Regions from separate parts of the Paenibacillus tundrae genome, predicted to be linked through region 3. Evidence: riboswitches for the same ligand, from Rfam matches in the RefSeq annotation. Region 3 holds a riboswitch; each other region holds the start of a gene.
What was found. A riboswitch is a leader RNA that binds a small molecule or an ion and turns the genes downstream of it on or off. The one in region 3 is predicted to bind cobalamin.

Region 1 (6,180 bases), 730 kb from region 3:
ATTCGGATGTCCTTTTTCTCGATACTCTGCGACAATCCGTTCCACAATGCCGCCAATCTCATCTCCCGTAATGCCTTCAGCCACGGGTTGTGCAGGATGTGCATTACGTCCGAATTTCTTACCGCCAAGGAACAGGTCATACCCACCTTTGCGGTACACAATACCGATATCCTCAAGCACCGCACCATAACAAGCCATCCCACATCCATTGAGGGCAACGCTTGTTTCCTTCGGAGCATTTAATCCGCCAATAACGGCTTGCAAATGATTAGCCATCGGCACAGCATCATCCTTCTCCATGTCACAGAAGTCACATGCTTTCACTTTAATGACATCCCCGATCGGTACTACGATAAAATTAGCTGCCCGCAGCTCGTCTACCAGCTGATCCGGCTCAAAGGTTGGCACTCGCAAAATAATCTGGTGCTCTGGTGTATACTCCAGCTCCCCATCTTCACTCGCGCACTGTGCAAGCAGTGCCATCTGCACAGCAGTGAACTTCTTGTTGCCGACGCCAGGCGATACGCCAACTTCGAACAGCGGCGGCTTCTGCCCTGGTGCAGGCGCAGTGCGAACTGCCGTAGCGACTGCGGCCTGCGGTGCTTCGCCGCTCACGCCAGGCGCAGCAGGCGCCGCGCCCAGCCAGCGGCGAGCGGACTCGCCCGCCAGGGCACCGCCTACCGCGAGCCGCGTTAGCGCTTCCGCCGCCAGCGCAGCGGCGCCCGCTTGCGACGCAGCAACCGCTACGCGCGGCGCGGCTTCTGCCGGCACTGACGCTGGCCGCTCGCCAGCGAGCACGGCGGTGCCGCCGCCAGCCGGGTGCGATGCCTGCGCAGCAGAGGCTCCTGCACCGGCAGGCGGCTGGCTCTGCGGAGCTGGGCCTGTTCCGGCGCTAACGCCGGGCATGGCTGGCTCCGCCTGGGGCTTTGCGGCTTGTGCTTCGCGAGCCGCGTCCGAGCCCGCTACCTCACCAGAGGTGGTAGCGCGGGCTTCTCTTGCGCCGAGCGACCATGGCTCGGCTTCGGTGCGAAGTCGCTCATGAGGTCTGAGCGACTGTTCTGCGGTATTCAGCGTATATTTGCGCTGATACCCACGCGGAGTGACCATGAGCCCTTCGTACATCATGGTCGAGGAGTTACCGATGATCACCGTGGTCAGCATACCGATCTCATGATTAAGCATGTCTTCCAGGGTAGTCATGACAACGTCCTGACGATCCCGGTAAGCGCTTTTGACCAATCCAACTGGAGTCTTGGGATCACGGTAACGAAGCAGCATTTCCTGTGTCTCGACAATTTGACGTGTTCTCCGCCCACTGCGCGGGTTATAGAGTGCAATAACAAAGTCTGCTGATGCCGCTGCTTCAACCCGGCGAATAATCGTATCCCATGGGGTAAGGTGGTCACTTAAGCTGATCGTACACGCATCATGCATCACCGGTGCGCCAAGTAGCGATGCACAGGAATTGATAGCCGATACACCTGGGATGACTTCAACGGCAACGCCACTCTCAGGCTTCCATCCCTGTTCCATCAACACCTCATAGACTAGACCTGCCATACCGTATACACCGGCGTCACCACTGGAGATTACCGCAACAATTTTGCCCATTTCGGCCTGTCTAACCGCTTCTTGAGCCCGGCTTACTTCCTCTGTCATCCCCGTCCGCACGATCGCTTGTCCGTTTAATAACGGCCGAATGAGATCGACATACGTGTTGTAGCCGATGATAACCTCACTCTCCTGAAGCGCCTCCAGTGCACGATTCGTAATATGTTCCATCGCGCCTGGGCCAAATCCGATGACCAGCAACTTACCTTGACCTTGCATCGCTTCTCCTCCTCCATCACCCTGAGTAAACCTACACATTCCATAATTCCGTTCAGCAACTTCTATATAAATAGGCTTCATGAAACAGCTTTTTGTTCAAAAATGGATAAGTACATTCGATCCACAACGATTCATTTCTCATTCTCTTAAAATCAAAAAAATCCCATCCTACAATCGGATGGGATACGTATGTACGTACACTCAAGAAAACAACTACAACACTTGAATACACAGAGTCGTCGAGTTGTTGAATACGCCAAATAAAAGGCCTACCAGGCGAACCGTCTGTCCGCCTGTTTCCTGATTATTCGTACACCTTTCCTTTCCGCGAAGGGTTTGGTGACACATGCAAGGTAGGTCTCCTGGCTCTGGATCATCAGCTTCTTCTTCTGTCTTCCCCGAATAACGAGTGACTTCAATCAAAAAAGAGCTTCACCATTACAGTGGCGGGACCGCTCGGGATTTGCACCCGATTCCCTGTTACCTCTTGCTTGACGCAAGAGCACCTTGCTTGTTTTCAATATGTAATTCAGCATACTATCCACGAGATCGGTCAGATCAAACCTGATAATGTTGAACGTTCCCCGTATAGGCTGGAATGAGCACCATGCCAAATCATTTGTTTGTATCATAACATCGCTCAGGAAAAAATGTCCATGTTTAAGATCAGGATAAACCGCTTACCTTTTCTCCAAACTTTAGAATAAATCCATTCACGAAACTAGAGAACAGCAAAAATCCTGACCCATGCAATGGATCAGGATAACGTATATAGAAGTACGGTATGGTCTACAACAAGTACGTCCGTTTTACGGTGTCTATCGATATCTCTTCATACCTATTATGATTTGAAGTTATGCTTTGTCTACTTGTGCAGCAGCATAATAACGTCCTAGCTCCACGATCAGGGCACCCATCTTCTCTTCTTCTGGCACAACAAGTGCCTCAATGCCCTCTTCACGCATCGCATTCGCCGTCACTTTACCTACAGAAGCAGGAACGACCCCTTCACGAAAGGCCTGCAGCATCTGCTCTAGCTTCCCTTGGGATGTGGCATATGCCGTCAAAAAGCGAACTTGGGGTCCACTTGTAAAAGCTACTGCATCAACCTCACGATTCACAATCTCATTCAATAGCTGTTCCAACTCATGATCCTCTGGAGGGACGTGGCGGTAAGGCAATACTTGTCGAACCTCTGCACCTTGCTCTTGCAGCCAGTTTACCAGCTTCGGTGCTGTCTCACCATGTAGCTGTAGTATTACTTTTTTCCCTGCAAGATCATGTGATTCCAATTCCCGAATCAACCCATCTGTACTGCCATCATCATCCCGAACTAATGGATTGAGCTTCCGCTTGCGAAGTGCATTCACCGTCTTGTATCCACGCGCTGCAATGGATGATTCAGATAAAGAGTCCAATAATTGACCCGCAACTTCCATATCCTCTGCCATATCAAATAGCGCATCCAAACCCATACCTGTTGTCAGTACAGCCCAATCCGGTGTATCAGAGATCCAAGATACGAGGCCATCGCGAATATTCCGATCATCCAAAAACACGGTTCCCTGTGCAGGTCGCACGAGTGGGATTCCACCCATTTTCTCGACGAGCAGGGACATTTCCTTCGATTTGCGTGGTCCTGTAAGTGCTACACGTATGCCTGCCAAATGTTGAGCCATTCAAGTTCCCCCCAGTTCGTTCAGCCGAACGTTCTTCAGTCTGACTACAGTATACAGGGTAGTCCTGTGGAGGGAAACCTTGTTCATGCCATTTGGTGCATGTTCAGCTATAACGTTTTTTTATGAAAAGGATCAGGAAGGCTGAAGCTCTCCCGTTTGATGATCTGTATCCTCATCACTTTTCTTCGGATCTTTCGAAGTGGATTCTTTTGAATCCGGCTTATGCTTCTGTCCTCCACTATTGCCACTATCCTTAGCTGCAGAGGGTTGTCGATCTTGTTTGCGAGGATGCAGAAACAGAAATATTAGAATCGGTAACAGCACCTCAAACAAAATGGCGACCCACGTCCATTCTCTAGTAAATCGAAAGAGTTGAATTGCATTCCGGAAGAACCAGAACGCACAGACAAAACCAAGCAAAGCAATCGGCCCAGTTAACACCTTACCGGATACTTTTGGAATCATTCGTTTCATCCCCCAGCAGATAAAGTAGAGATCAAACGCAATTTTCGTAATCATGGTCGGTAGTGTTGCCGCAGCTAACGCTAGATCAAACCGATCAAGAAAGTCACTCACTTGTAGCTGCCTCGCTAATTCATACGAAGGATATACTAGCCTCGATGCAATAGGAACCCCAATCGATGTGATCGTTTCAACCAGGATTAGCATCATTAACAGCGCAGCAATCGTTACTCCCCAGAACACGGATTTAAACCGAAAGTCACTGCCTTTCACCACAAACGGCAAGGCCACCATCTCTCCGAAAAAGGACATGAGGTACCAACTACCCTTGCCAACACCGCCCATATCGATATCAAAATACGGCATCAAATTATCCAAGTCGATCTGCTGGATGAGCATAAAGGGGACGATGATGGAATTCACCAGAAATAATGTGATGTACAGCTCTGACATCCCGATTAACGAGCCCAGCCCACCCCTTACAATAAATACAGCCATGACCATCAGCGTTAGAATGATGATGGATATCGGTGTAGTCTCTAGCAAGGTGATGCTAACGTAGTCACCAATTAACCGAATATCCCGAGCAAATATGAAAAGGAAAAACATGATGTACAACAGAGCCGTCACCCGACCCATAAACGGATGTCGTACAACGAGTGATTCAAATAAATCTTGATTCGGAAACCGCCGCTGGACTCGACTCAACATCCACAAAACAGAAATCATCACCAAAAACACGGGTATATAAGACAGATACGCATGCTGTTCAGCATAATAGATCGCCTGTGCATGCGGCTGTATCAATGTAGTCGTGATACTAAGCAGCATGACCAACAGAATCAGTTGACGATGGGTGACTGCCTGATTCATAACATGTCTCCTTTCTTACGGATATGATCATCCCGGTTGAAATCAATTAAGGTAGTGGCAACCAGTGTTGAATGAAGTGGGTTAGCCATACAGAAATGAAGAACGTTTTGCTTAAATGGGTGACGTAGAAAAAGATCCCCGTACTAAACCCAATGATGCTATACGATATCCAGCGATTAATCGCCGCCGCCTGCTTCAGATGTTTGAAGTCCATCAAGAGCACGAGCACAACCATGAACAAATAGGTGAAGAGAAGTGGTTTAATCATGAACGATCTCCTCCTCACCAACACCAATCGGTTTGTTCACAATGCCAACATTTTCAATGATGATATGTGGCTCAACGATCACTTTCACGTCAGGGTACACATCGCTCCAGCGATCCTTCATCTTCTCCCATTCTTTGGGGAGCTGCTGATGAATAGACCGACCAAGACCGAGGATATCCGCATTGTATTTGGTTTGTATTAGTCGTACACCTTCATCAATGTCCTGCTTGATCTTCGCGTGAACAGCTTCAGTTAATTTCGTAAGCTCGCTCTCTCGGAGGTCGCCATAATTGGATTCGTTATCAACCAATACTCCCTTGGCATACATTTTGATGGTCACGGTGACTTCTCCATTTTTAATCTGAGGATCAAACGCAGAATTGTTCTCATTCAGCTTAACGAACAGGTTTCCTTCCCCGCGGGGAGCCTTGATCATAACTTCCGGGGCATTGGCTTCACCCATCGCCAGAATCAGTGCGTCCGCAGCTTCCTTTTCAACCATACCCACCAGCTTGTCTTTCTTGAAAACCGCTAGCCCATCCAGCTTAATATTGGTTTTGACGTTCTTCCAGTCTTTAGGAACATTCTCGACTACGGAAGCGATGGGAAGAAACGGATCTATGCCTTCGGCAAGAATGGCATCGATAAAAATTTTGAGCGAACGAGGCGTACGCATGTTCAGGAAGCACAGCTCACGCACCATCTCTGAAGGGAACTTCTCGATAGGTGCATCTGTATCCAAAACCTTATAAGCAGGACCCCTCGTTACAATAGGCATCGCTGACAGACGATTGAGCGGATAACGTGTTAATAAATCCAGCATGGGGGCAACACCATCGCGAGCCAGATCCTCGCCAATCATTAATGTTCGGCGGTGTGCATAGTACAGCTGACGCGAAAGTGCCTTCTGTCCTTTGTTAGAGGTTCCCCGTAACGTCTCGGCGGTATTGGACAACATAAACCATGGTTTATCACCGTTCGTGCCTCCACCGCCCCCTTCACTTCCCGAAGCCCCTGATTGTCCGGGTAAGGCAATCTGTAAGCTTGTTCGATATAGCTGTTCTTCCT
Region 2 (6,180 bases), 1.4 Mb from region 3:
CTGTGCCATCACTTTAGCAAGGGCTACTCGCTGTCGTTGTCCTCCACTGAGTGCATCCAGAGGACGATCCGCAAGCTCGGATAGACCTAATTCCTCCAGCACACGATCAACGATCTTCTCGCCTTCTCCAGAATCACGGCCAAGCCAGTTCTGGTAAGGATAACGCCCCATCTCCACGACATCCCTTACGGGATATGAGATTGCAGGCAGTCCATCCTGCTGCAGAACAGCAATCATACGAGACAGATCCTTCCGGCTATACGAAGTGATATTCCTGCCATTCAGTCGAATACTGCCCTCACTAACCGACTCCGTGCCAGCCAATAGTTGAAGCAAGGTTGATTTGCCACTTCCGTTGGGACCTACAACACCCCACCAATCGCCTTCTGCGATCTGCCAGCTCACACCATTTAACGCCTGATGCTCACCATACCGTTTACCTGCCCCGTCTACTTCCATCAAAGGTTTACTGATGTCGCGCTGAACATTGAAGCTCGGATCTGCCTGTTTCCCCATAAACTTAAGTTCATTCCGATTGGCATGCACCATTTGGTTCGTGTCTTTACTCATGGCATCATCCCTTTACGAAGCTTCTTATTTCTGTGCAAAAGATAGGCGAAGAACGGTGCACCGACAAATGCGGTAACAACGCCTAGCGGAATTTCAGTTGGCGCCAATACCGTACGAGCGATCGTATCTGCCCACACCATGAATATGGCTCCGCCTATTGCAGATAGTGGCACCAGCAGACGATAATCAGGCCCTACGATCAGTCGAAGAATATGCGGAATGACAAGTCCTACAAATCCGATGACGCCCGACACTGATACGGCTCCTGCCGTAAGCAGCGTGCCAACCGCCAGCACCGATAGCTTCAATCCATCCACCTGCACTCCAATGTGAGCCGCCTGACGCTCTCCCAGAGCAAGCACATTCAACGAACGTGCACGACTCCAGAGGAAGATCAGACCAAGCAGAAAATATGGGAAAAGGATGGCCGTATACGACCACCCACGCAGTGCCAGACTTCCCATCGTCCAGTATATAATTTCATTAATCGTCTGTTTCGACATGGTCGATAGGAAGGAGACAACTGCCCCTAGGAAACTTTGCATGACCACGCCCGCCAGAATCAGACTATGTGTTGGTATTTTTCGACCCTCACGAGCCAGTGCCAGCACGAACCATAGCGTCAACACGCCGGTTAAGAACGCAACCAAAGGCAAGGTCCAGATTCCGATTAATGCATATTGTAATCCGAAGAAAATCAGAAACGCTGCACCCACCGATGCACCAGATGATACGCCTAACGTAAACGGATCTGCGAGAGGGTTACGAAGCACCCCTTGGAAGCCAGCACCCGCTATTGCTAGAGAGGCACCCACGAGCACGGCAAGCAGTACCCGCGGGAATCGCACCTTCCATATAATCTGTTCTGCTGCTGTGCTCCAATCGGGAGTAATCCAATCCCCAATCCACGGAATGTGATGCAGCAGAATACCTGCAATGTCACGGACAGGCAAGGATACTGAACCAATGCCCGTGCAGATCAGCACCGTCAACACAAGTAGTCCTATCCCAGCCGTCCCGTACACCGCTAGCTTTTTACTCATTGGAACAGATCAGGGTAGATCGCTTTAGCTACGGCTTTCAGACCTTCGGTTACCCGTGGTCCTGGACGACTAAGTAGGTTGGCATCTAGACCGATAACCGCATCGTCTTTTACCGCGGTAATCTGATCCCAGCCGCTACGAGCTTTGATAATTTGATCCAGTGTTTTGGAATTCTCATCGATAACATCATTGGCATACAGAATTACATCTGGGTTCGCAGCAATGATATTTTCTTCATTAATTTCGTTCCAGCCTTGCAAATCAGAAGCAACGTTGTTTCCTCCAGCAAGTGTGATCAGCTCATCCATGAACTCACCTTTACCCACTGTCCAGCCAGGGGAAAATTCAACATATACGTTCTTCTTCTCTTCCGGTTTAACTGCCTTCACCGCTTCAGTAACATCTGTTACATCTTGCTTCATCTTCGCGATGATCTCTTGTGCTTTTTCCTGCGTATCTGTAATTTGACCAAATGTCTCAATGTTGTTCGCTACATCATCTACTGATTTTGGATCAGTCTTGAAAATAACAATCCCCAGGTCACGGAATTTCTTTACCGCTTCTTCATTCATAGAAATACCTGTGAATACAATGTCTGCATCCGCTGCAATGATGGACTCTTCATTCGGTTTAGAAACACCGCCCATTTTGGGCTTCGTTGTAGCTGCTTCAGGGTAATCATCAAAATCAGATACACCTACGATCTGCTCGTCCAATCCAAGGGCGAACAACGACTCTGTCTCCGCTGGAGATACAGATACAATTTTGGCTGGTGCTTTTTCAAACGTGAATGTCTCACCCGTTGCATCTGTAACGGTAATTGGATATTGTGTCTTGAGATCCGTTGTTGTCTGTTCTTGACTCTGTTCCTGTGCAGGTTGCTGTGATGCTCCTGACCCCTCATTCGTTGTTGCATTGCCACATCCAGCCAAAGCCAGTGCCAGAGCCGCTGCACTAAGCAGAGACGCTACGCTTTTCCAATTCTTGATACTCATTGTGTTCATTCTCCCCTTCTCTATCTGTTCTATTAATCCTGTGTCGTGCTCAAAACTAAATGCCCATGTCTTGATGTTCCTGTATAAGGTTGAACTACAACATTTACACGTTATCGGAGAGTGAAGAACTCATATTGGAACAATAAAAATCCCCAATCCTTACAACAGGATCAGGGATAACGTCTCGCATATGGCGTGCTCTACGCATGATGAATCACCTGCGCTGTTCATACACAGAACACTGCCCGAAACGCTGTCCTTTCCTCGAAGGAACACCGGTCTATACGTCCAGGGCAGGTAACCTGACTTACAGGATTATTCCTGATTCACAGTGGCGGGACCGTGCCGGATTTACACCAGCTTCCCTATTTCATCCGTTTGCGTACATGGTATGAATACACATAACCATGCAACTCCAATGCATACGGAACCCTTGGTCGCTTATGATCTAAACATTCAATTGAGCATATTAGTTGTATACGTATGGTTGAGCATCTAATCCTTGATTAGACCCATCAGGCCCCTACGCATCGTCACACGTCTGTTGTGATTATAGGTTATATTGTACAACCTTACAAGCCGATTCAAGGAAATGCAACCTGGCTTCCTACCCATCCGCTCGCCCCGTAATCCAGTCTGACCTTAATGGCTTGGCCTGGAATAACCTGCGTATCCCAGAAGTTCAGATCAGGGATTAGGCGAGATATAGCATATCGGATCACACCGCCATGTGTCACGATACCCATCTGAGGTACATCAACCGTTACTGGTTCGGACAATGCATCGTGCAACAAGCAGGTATTCAGAAAAGAATCAATCCTTGCAGTAAATGCCTGCCATGACTCCCCCTTCGGTGGTGTCACATTCTGTGGATCATCAATCCAGTCTCGATATTGCTGAATGTGTTGGAGTTGATCATACGTCTTCCCCTCCCACTCCCCAAAATCAATCTCTCTGAGGCGTGCATCTAGATGTGCCTGTTCTCGCTGCAAGGGAGCGATGCTTGCGAGGGTCTGCTGACAGCGAAGTAAATCACTGGAGTACAGCTTGCTCCAACAGAGGCTCTGAAGCTGCTCCCGGAGCGGAGCAAGCTCTTGCTTCGCTTCAGGCAGGAGGCCGATATCCGTATGCCCCAGATATCTTTTTTCCTGATTCCATAACGTTGTCCCATGACGGATAAAAATGAGATCACGCGAATGCATTATGTTTTTTTTATTAGGTATCACCACAGTAATGTACCTCCAGCGAGCCAGATGACGAGGGAAACAAGTACACACAGGATGACAAAGGAACCTGCCGACCAGAACATGAGGCGGGTCGTTCGCACGATATCCTCTGCACCCATTAAGCGAGTCGGTTCTCCCATATATGCACGAAAAGACGAGACACCATGATACACGTTATGCCCACCCAGTCTGATCCCCAGTGCACCTGCAACGGCAGACTCGGGAAAGCCGCTATTCGGGCTCGGATGCAGTCTTGCATCCCGGGATACCATCTGTGCTGCCCTTCTTGCATCTAGCTTCATGACCCATGCTCCACTAATCAATAATACAGCCGTGATTCGAGCTGGAATCCAGTTAGCCCAATCATCCAGACGAGCGGATGCCCAGCCGAGATGCAGATATTTATCGTTTTTGTAACCAACCATGGAATCTAGTGTATTGACGGCTCGATATGCCATGGCAAGCGGCGCGCCGCCAATAAGGGCGTAGAACAAAGGAGACACGATTGCATCCACAATATTCTCAGCTACCGTCTCCACCGTTCCCCTTACGATCTCAGGTTCATCTAGATGCGCCGTATCACGTCCTACAATCATACCAAGAGCGCGCCTCGCCGCAGGAAGATCTCCCTGGATGAGATGACGATATACGTCCATCCCTGCATCCTTTAATCCTTTGGAAGCAATCGTTGTCGCAATCAATATGACCTCAGCTACCACTGCAACCATCGGATGAATATGTGCAAGGAGATAGATCAGTCCCCAAGTCACGGCAAAAGAACCACCTGCAATCAAGATCGGAAACCAGATTCCCGCTTTTTTGAGTCCTTGATTGGAAGTGACACGAGATCGTATAACCCGCTCCAGTGCGGAGATGGCTTTTCCCATACCGATGACTGGATGAGGAATCCACCTCGGATCTCCGATACAACGATCTAATATGTATGCTGCGACAATGATCCAAGCTCCTGTCATCCCGATCCAATATGACGAAGAGAACCATTGATTCAATTCTAGTATCATTATTTGTTGTTCCTCCCGCTCCATTGCCGTCCGGCCTGCAAACTTTCCGTAATCGTATCATAGACAAGTCTGCCAATCACTGAACCTAGAACGGTGGCTGTTCCCGCATAAGTCAAAATCGGATTATGCTGATCCTGACTCACCGCAAGCACAATTGCATCGGTGGTGGTTCCAGTAGCGGTTAGGCCATTCTCGGAATCTCTCACTCCAGCATCAGCCAGAGCAGCAGCCTTCGCTTCTACCGCAGTCTGAATCGCATTCACCATGGCTCCATTCGTCAAACGACCGTTCAACCACAACATCATATTAATGGTGCCAGGTATGTACGCTCCATCCAGCTGCTGGACAGCATCAGTTCGGTTCCCCATCGCATCGAATACCATTCTTGGTGAACCGGCGCGTGCAGCATTCGATACGCCTGCCGTTGTACAGCATAAGAGCCCAAAGTCAGAGTTCGCATACTCTTGAATTGAAGTATGTTCCAGACGGACGGCTGTCAGCAGACCGGTACACGCATCCTCTCGTTCCTTCCATTCACGGAGTAGACACTGTATATCGTGCGGAGGATCGTCACAGCGATAATGCTTATCTACATAAATGTTAAATATCCGATCCAGTTCAACCATGCCTCCGCCATAGACTGCACTGGAGATCGCAGTAGCTACAGAGGGAACGGACGCTTTAACATGACGTTCTTGAGCGTTAATAGTCAATCCTGGCCATACAGAAGAAGCATATTCACCGGGATAACGATAGACTTGTCTCCCCTTCGACTCTTCATCAAGAAACGGTAAGGTCATCGTTCGAGCCACCTTCCTTTACGTGAGGAGTTTCCTGAGAAAAGGTCTGAGAGATATGCTCAGAAATATGCTGTGAATTAGTCTGAGCAATTACACTTTGCATTGCGCTCAGTAAACGCCCATTGGCATCCGCATCCTTCACCGCAAACCGAACATGTCGTTCGCCAAGCCCAGGATACATTGCACAGCTGCGAATGAGAATACCACGCTCTCCCAGTGCTGCCTGCATTGCGGTCGCTGACCACGGTTCCGGCAGACGAGCCAATATGAAGTTAGCTTCTCCGCGCGTAACCTGACAACCACAAGCCTCCAGCCCCTCAGTCAATAGGTTCCGTTCACGAGAAACATAAGCAAGCGTTTCCTGTTCGAAGCCCTCCCCATCGCGGAGACAGGCTTCCCCAGCAATCAGCGCCAGCCCATTGACACTCCAAGTGACTTGCTTCGCAGTCATGGCTTGTATTAATTCAGATCGTGCCAGTGCATAACCTAGACGCAGTCCCGGAATCGCGTAAAACTTCGTCATC
Region 3 (6,180 bases):
GTTCCACTCGGCTCCGGTCTTGAAGTAGAAATCGAGAATATATTGCGGATCTCCTGTAATTCCTGTATTAATGCTGGTTAAAGCGAGGTCGAAATTGCCACTCTTCTGATGATCCGTCAGATCCTCATAAGAGGTCATCTCCAACTGAATACCAATCTCCTTCAATTGGGACTGCATCGCAGCAGCTACAATGGAATCCGATTCGTAAGCCGTGTTGAGAATCAACTGGAGTGATATTCTCTCTCCATCCTTTTCCCGAATACCGTCGCCGTCAGTATCCTTGTAGCCCGCTTCATCGAGCAATTGTTTAGCCTTCTCAGGTTCGTAGCTATATCCGGTGATTTGGTCATAGCCAAAAGGCAGAGCTGACGTGAACGGCCCTTTGGCTCCCTGGCCTCCCACAAGTGTGTTCGCATACATGTCCCGATCAATACCATAGGAAATGGCATGGCGTACTTCAGGATCACTCAAGAATGGGTTCTTCAGATTAAACCAGACAAACTGTGTTCGTAGACTCGGAATTTCATCAATCGTATATTGGTTCTTATCCTGAAATAATGCGAGTGTGCTTCGACCAACATTACTTGCCACATCAATTTCACCGGATTGTAAGGCAAGCGCACGCGTGCTATCATCCTTGATATACTTTAGCGTCATTGTATCTAGATCAGCCGCATCGTCCCAATACCCATCATACTTCTTCACCTGAATCTCTTGATCCGGGGTATAGGATGTCACCATAAATGGTCCTGTAGCGATAGGCTCACTGCTGAACTTGGATGTATCTGCAGTGGTATCCACGATGACAAACAGTGGTTCGGCAATATTTCCAAGCAGCGATGCGTAAGGCTCGGTCGTCTTAATCGTAAGGTCTTGCCCTTCTGCTGTCATGGAAGCAATCGGTAACGTGGACTGTCCCCGTTCGTTTAATTCCAGTGAGCGTTCAATTGATGTCTTCACAGCCTCTGCGGTCACCTTGTTGCCATTGTGGAACGTTACGCCATCACGAATATGAAAATGCCATGTCTTCTCATCAATCCGATCCCACGTATCCGCAATTTTGGGAACCAACTTCATATTTTCATCAAATTGAACCAATGTCTCCCCAATTGCTGCACGCGTAAGTGTCCAGCCATTCCATTCCTCTGCAGGATCCAGATTGCTGCCAAGCCAAAATAACGCCACATTCAAGTGGGTTGGCTTGCCCGGTTGGCTCTGATCCGATTGCTCAGATTGCGCTGATTGCCCAGACTTGTCCGTTCCATCGGTTGTCTGGGATGCACCTCCACATGCTGCAAGCACAAATAACATCACAATCGATAATGCCATAAGCATAAATGACTTCCTGCGAATAAAGTTCATTTTCGTTCCCCCGTTATTTGATTTCTTTCTTAGGATCAAGCACATCCCGAAGACTGTCTCCCAATAAATTAAAGATTATAACCGTGCCAAATATCGCGAGCCCCGGATAAATTAACAACCATGGCGCAGTCTGTAAATACCGTCTGCCTTCATTCAGCATTGCTCCCCATTCCGGTTCAGGCGGCTGTGCACCAAGTCCGAGGAAGGATAGACCCGAGATCGATAACATCATGCCGCCCACATCCATCATAGCCATGACGATTAGCGGTGAGATCATGTTGGGCAGGATCGTCCTGATAAGGATCTGACTCCACCGCGCACCGCCGAAGGCGGCGGCCGCGACATACTCCTTTTGCTGTAATGAAATGACAATCCCTCTGGCAAGACGTGCGTATTTCGCCCACCACACCACAGACAGAGCCACCACCGTGTTGAATAATCCTGGCCCCAACATACCAACTACAGCAATAGCGAAGATCAACCCCGGAAAAGCCATAAGCGTATCTGTTAAACGCATTAATATGGTGTCTGTCATCCCCCGAGCGAATCCCGATATCATGCCAATCGTTACACCGAGTACAAAGACAATACCCGTCATCATAAAGGTGAGAAGTAATGATGTGCGCGCCCCATACAGAAGACGTGACAGAGTACAGCGCCCAAGCTGGTCTGTACCCAAGGGATATTCCGCGCTAGGTGGTTGCAGCACATGGGCAAAGTTCGTTGTCAGTGGATTATGGGGTGCCAAGAGTGGTGCGATCATCGCTAGAATTACCCAGGCCACAGTTAAAGATAGGATCAACGTAAACCAACGATTTTGTTTAAATATCTGCATCATTTCGCTCATCTACACATCCACTTCCAGTCGAATCCGAGGATCCCGCAGATGCGTCCATAGATCAACAAGCAGATTCAGCGTGACGTATATCGTCGCCATCCACATGACGTAACCCTGAATCAACGGATAATCCCGTGTGAAAATGGCATCTACCGCCATCTGACCTACGCCTGGCCACACAAACAGACTCTCTACAATGGCTGCACCGCCTAATAGTGTCCCGGTAGACATGCCCATCAAGGTCACAATCGGCAAGAGTGCGTTCGGCAAAATATGATGCATAATGACCTGTCTCTCCTTCACACCTCTGGATCTCGCTCCGCTCACATAGTCCTGAGACATTTCATCCAGCATAACCGCTCGAATCTGCCTGCTGTATTGTGCAATCAGCGGAACCGCCAACGTGCAGGTTGGCAGGATCAGGCTATTCCATCCCGTACTCCCCATCACTGGCAGCAGCTTCAATTGAACGCCAAATACGAGCATGAGTAACATCCCCAGCCAGAAGCTTGGCATGGATAGCCCAGCAAAAGAGAATAAACGAATCACATAATCCAACCATTTATTCCGATAAATTGCCGAGAGAATCCCCAGTGGAAAAGAGATCACGATGACGATAAGCATAGCGCTGCCTGTTAGCCGTAGTGTTGCTGGTAGACGAGACAACAATATGTCCACTACAGGGCGATCATACTTATAGGAAGTACCAAAATCACCTTGCAGTACCTGCCCCAGCCATGTCCCATAACGCATCCAAAAGGGCTGGTCGAGCCCAAGCTGGCTTCGCACCTGTCTGACCAACTCGTCGGTTGGCGTGATCCCCGTAGACATCAGCATCAGCCTTGCCGGGTCTCCTGGAGACAAGTAGGTTAACAGGAAAGTCAGAAAGGTAATGCCGAACAATACGGCTACCAGTTGAACTAATCTTTTAATGATATATCTGCTCACGCGTTCAGACGTCCTCTCCCCGAAGCTCCATCGCTCTGCAATGGAATGGTACGATCTATCCCGTTCAACCAAAAAAGCGCCCTTCTCCGTGTTACCGGTTAAGGACGCCTTAAATAGACAGATTTTCAGAAAAAATCATGCTTCTCTAAACACCTTCCTATCTCCCGTAGGTTACTAACGTGTCGTTAAATTAGGCAGGTCTCCTGGCTCCAGAATCACCGTCAGACAGCACCTTCCCGGCTTACACCAGTGGCAATACGCTGTTGACTCCTCTGTTACAGTGGCGGGACCGCGCCGGTATTACACCGGACTTCCCTATTAAGCTTTTATCCGAATCGATAAAGCACCTAATTCCACATATTCAATTGGTTTCTGTACAAGTATAGCTGGCAGGCCAATAATGTTCAAAACTTTTATTACATGAAATTAAAATAATCAATTTATATCGTTAGATTAGGCTGTGATCTTGATGCTTTGGGGGATACTCCTGTGACCCGCTTGAACATCTTAGAAAATAACAGCGGATCCGTGTAACCCACTGAATGGGCTACCTCACTAATAGATAATACAGGATTTTGCAGGAGCTCAGCCGCGCGGTTGATCCGATATTCAAGAAAGAATGCCTGAAGCGACTTGCCATACCGCTCCTTGAAAAGCCCTGAAAGGTACGTGCGATCTAACCCCACAGATTGAGCGATATCCAGGATCGAGGTCTTCTGACTGTACCTATTCTCCATATATTGAAGGGCCTGACGGATATATTCTTCCTTGGTGGACACAGGACGATGTGTCTGTTCTTCTGTTTCGGGAGAAGAGGCGATCAGTTCCGCAATTAACCGGTATAACAGGCTCTGGCTAAATATATCTCCGCCATGCCGCGATGAAGCCTGAACCATGTCGGTGTACAATCGTTCAAACCATACAGGGTCTTGAGCTTGAAACACCGGGTGTTCTGGACTTAGATAGGCTCGTTGCATAAATGTCTTGGCATGTACACCTCTGAATCCAAACCACGAATATGTCCATGGATCACTTGCATCTGCCTCATAGTGGATGATCGTATCTGGAACAATGATGAATCCCTGTCCTTGTGACAGATGGTATTCCCGGTTCTCCATCTGCACCGTGCCTCGCCCTTCATGAATGTAATGAATGATGTAGGAATCGCGGACACCAGGCCCCCAATAATGAGACGGCTCACAAGCTTCCCACCCGAAAAAGAGCAGTACCAGCTCCATCTGTGTCCAATCTATAGAAACCACATTCATTTCAATTCGACTCATATCACGCACTTCCTTCCATCGATACACATAACAAATGTTATTTAAATTATAACAGGTAAATAGGGCTTATTGTCTCTGTAAGCGACACCATAAATGGGATTATGCCATATTTAAGATAGGTTGCACCATAGTTATCCTCCTCCAATGAGCCTATAGTGAAGGTACAACAAATTCAGGGAGGCTGAACTTTAGATGAGCAAAATTACATTCCTCGGTGCAGGAAGCACCGTCTTTGTCAAAAATGTATTAGGTGACGTTATGATGACCGAAGCACTGCAAGATTTCGAGCTGGCTTTGTATGATATTGATGCCGAGCGCCTGAGCGATTCGGAGCGTCTGTTAACTAGCATGGCACGCTCTCTGGGAAGCCGCTGTAGCGTGAAAGTATATACGGATCGCAAAGAAGCTCTGCGCGGAGCCAAATATGTCATTAATGCAATTCAAGTGGGCGGATATGATCCGTGTACTATTACCGATTTTGAAATTCCGAAGAAATATGGACTGCGTCAGACGATTGCGGACACGCTTGGTATCGGGGGAATCTTCCGCAACCTGCGTACTATTCCGGTGATGCTGGATTTTGCACGGGATATGCAGGAAGTGTGCCCAGATGCTTGGTTCTTGAATTACACGAATCCGATGGCCGTGCTTACCAATGTCATGAACGTGCATGGCGGCATCAAAACGGTAGGACTGTGTCATAGTGTGCAGATCTGTGTGCCTCATCTGTTTGATGCCCTGGGCATCGATCAGACAGGCGTGGTTGCTAAGATTGCGGGCATTAACCACATGGCATGGCTGCTGGAAGTAACGCGTGATGGACAGGATCTCTATCCTGAGATCAAACGTTTAGCGAAAGAAAAACAAAAAGAACAGCATAATGACATGGTTCGTTTTGAGCTAATGCAGCGTTTTGGCTACTATGTAACGGAATCCTCCGAGCATAATGCTGAGTACCACCCATACTTTATCAAACGTAACTATCCTGAACTGATTGAACGGTTCAACATTCCGCTGGATGAGTATCCACGTCGCTGCGTGAACCAGATTGAAGGCTGGAAAGAAATGCGTGAAAAGCTGTTCGCTAGCGAAAACATCGAGCATACCCGCAGCCGGGAGTACGCTTCCCACATTATGGAGGCGATGGAGACAAATCGCCCTTACAAAATTGCCGGTAATGTCATGAATACTGGTTTAATCACGAACCTGCCACGTGAAGCTTGTGTAGAGGTGCCTTGTCTTGTGGATGGATCTGGCATTAGCCCAACGTACATTGGCGATCTGCCACCACAACTGGCAGCACTGAATCGTACCAATATCAACACTCAACTGCTAACAATTGAAGCTGCAATTACAGGTAAAAAGGATCATATCTATCATGCCGCAATGCTTGATCCACATACTGCTGCCGAGTTGTCCATCGACGACATCGTTGCCATGTGTGATGAATTGATCGAAGCTCACGGTGACTGGTTGCCAAAATTCACATCTTAATTTATTAAAAACGCCGTTCGCCTCATAAAGAGGGAACGGCGTTTCATTTTAGAGTGGGCTAGTGTTGTTTGGTGTTTGGAAGTCACACCTAAATTAGATGCTGATGGCTCGTTACCTTGCTGGACTAATCGTCTCCATTAACTAAACGGATCTTGAGCCCACTGAATTAATCTCTTTTTCGTTATTTTACCGTGTGACGTATGTTGGATGACACGCCCCTGTTCAAGCAGCAGCACCTGCGGTGATTGATGAATA

Region 1: another riboswitch for cobalamin. It lies ahead of cobJ (precorrin-3B C(17)-methyltransferase); the one in region 3 lies ahead of nikB (nickel ABC transporter permease).
Region 2: another riboswitch for cobalamin. It lies ahead of V6W81_RS06910 (ABC transporter substrate-binding protein); the one in region 3 lies ahead of nikB (nickel ABC transporter permease).

The regions. Positions count from the first base shown of each region.
Region 1 is NZ_CP145605.1:6,043,141-6,049,320, forward strand. Features, by position in the region: gene cobJ (precorrin-3B C(17)-methyltransferase) at 1-1,830, opposite strand, end outside; cobalamin riboswitch at 2,166-2,355, opposite strand; gene V6W81_RS27030 (uroporphyrinogen-III synthase) at 2,685-3,509, opposite strand; gene V6W81_RS27035 (GerAB/ArcD/ProY family transporter) at 3,642-4,844, opposite strand; gene V6W81_RS27040 (hypothetical protein) at 4,891-5,112, opposite strand; gene V6W81_RS27045 (Ger(x)C family spore germination protein) at 5,105-6,180, opposite strand, start outside.
Region 2 is NZ_CP145605.1:1,592,997-1,599,176, reverse strand. Features, by position in the region: gene V6W81_RS06920 (ABC transporter ATP-binding protein) at 1-459, opposite strand, end outside; gene V6W81_RS06915 (FecCD family ABC transporter permease) at 567-1,613, opposite strand; gene V6W81_RS06910 (ABC transporter substrate-binding protein) at 1,610-2,608, opposite strand; cobalamin riboswitch at 2,884-3,033, opposite strand; gene V6W81_RS06905 (histidine phosphatase family protein) at 3,193-3,837, opposite strand; gene cbiB (adenosylcobinamide-phosphate synthase CbiB) at 3,831-4,808, opposite strand; gene V6W81_RS06895 (adenosylcobinamide amidohydrolase) at 4,856-5,656, opposite strand; gene cobD (threonine-phosphate decarboxylase CobD) at 5,637-6,180, opposite strand, start outside.
Region 3 is NZ_CP145605.1:239,578-245,757, reverse strand. Features, by position in the region: gene V6W81_RS01155 (ABC transporter substrate-binding protein) at 1-1,362, opposite strand, end outside; gene nikC (nickel transporter permease) at 1,376-2,209, opposite strand; gene nikB (nickel ABC transporter permease) at 2,210-3,220, opposite strand; cobalamin riboswitch at 3,325-3,514, opposite strand; gene V6W81_RS01140 (AraC family transcriptional regulator) at 3,589-4,431, opposite strand; gene V6W81_RS01135 (alpha-glucosidase/alpha-galactosidase) at 4,624-5,925, shown strand; gene ytxJ (bacillithiol system redox-active protein YtxJ) at 6,063-6,180, opposite strand, start outside.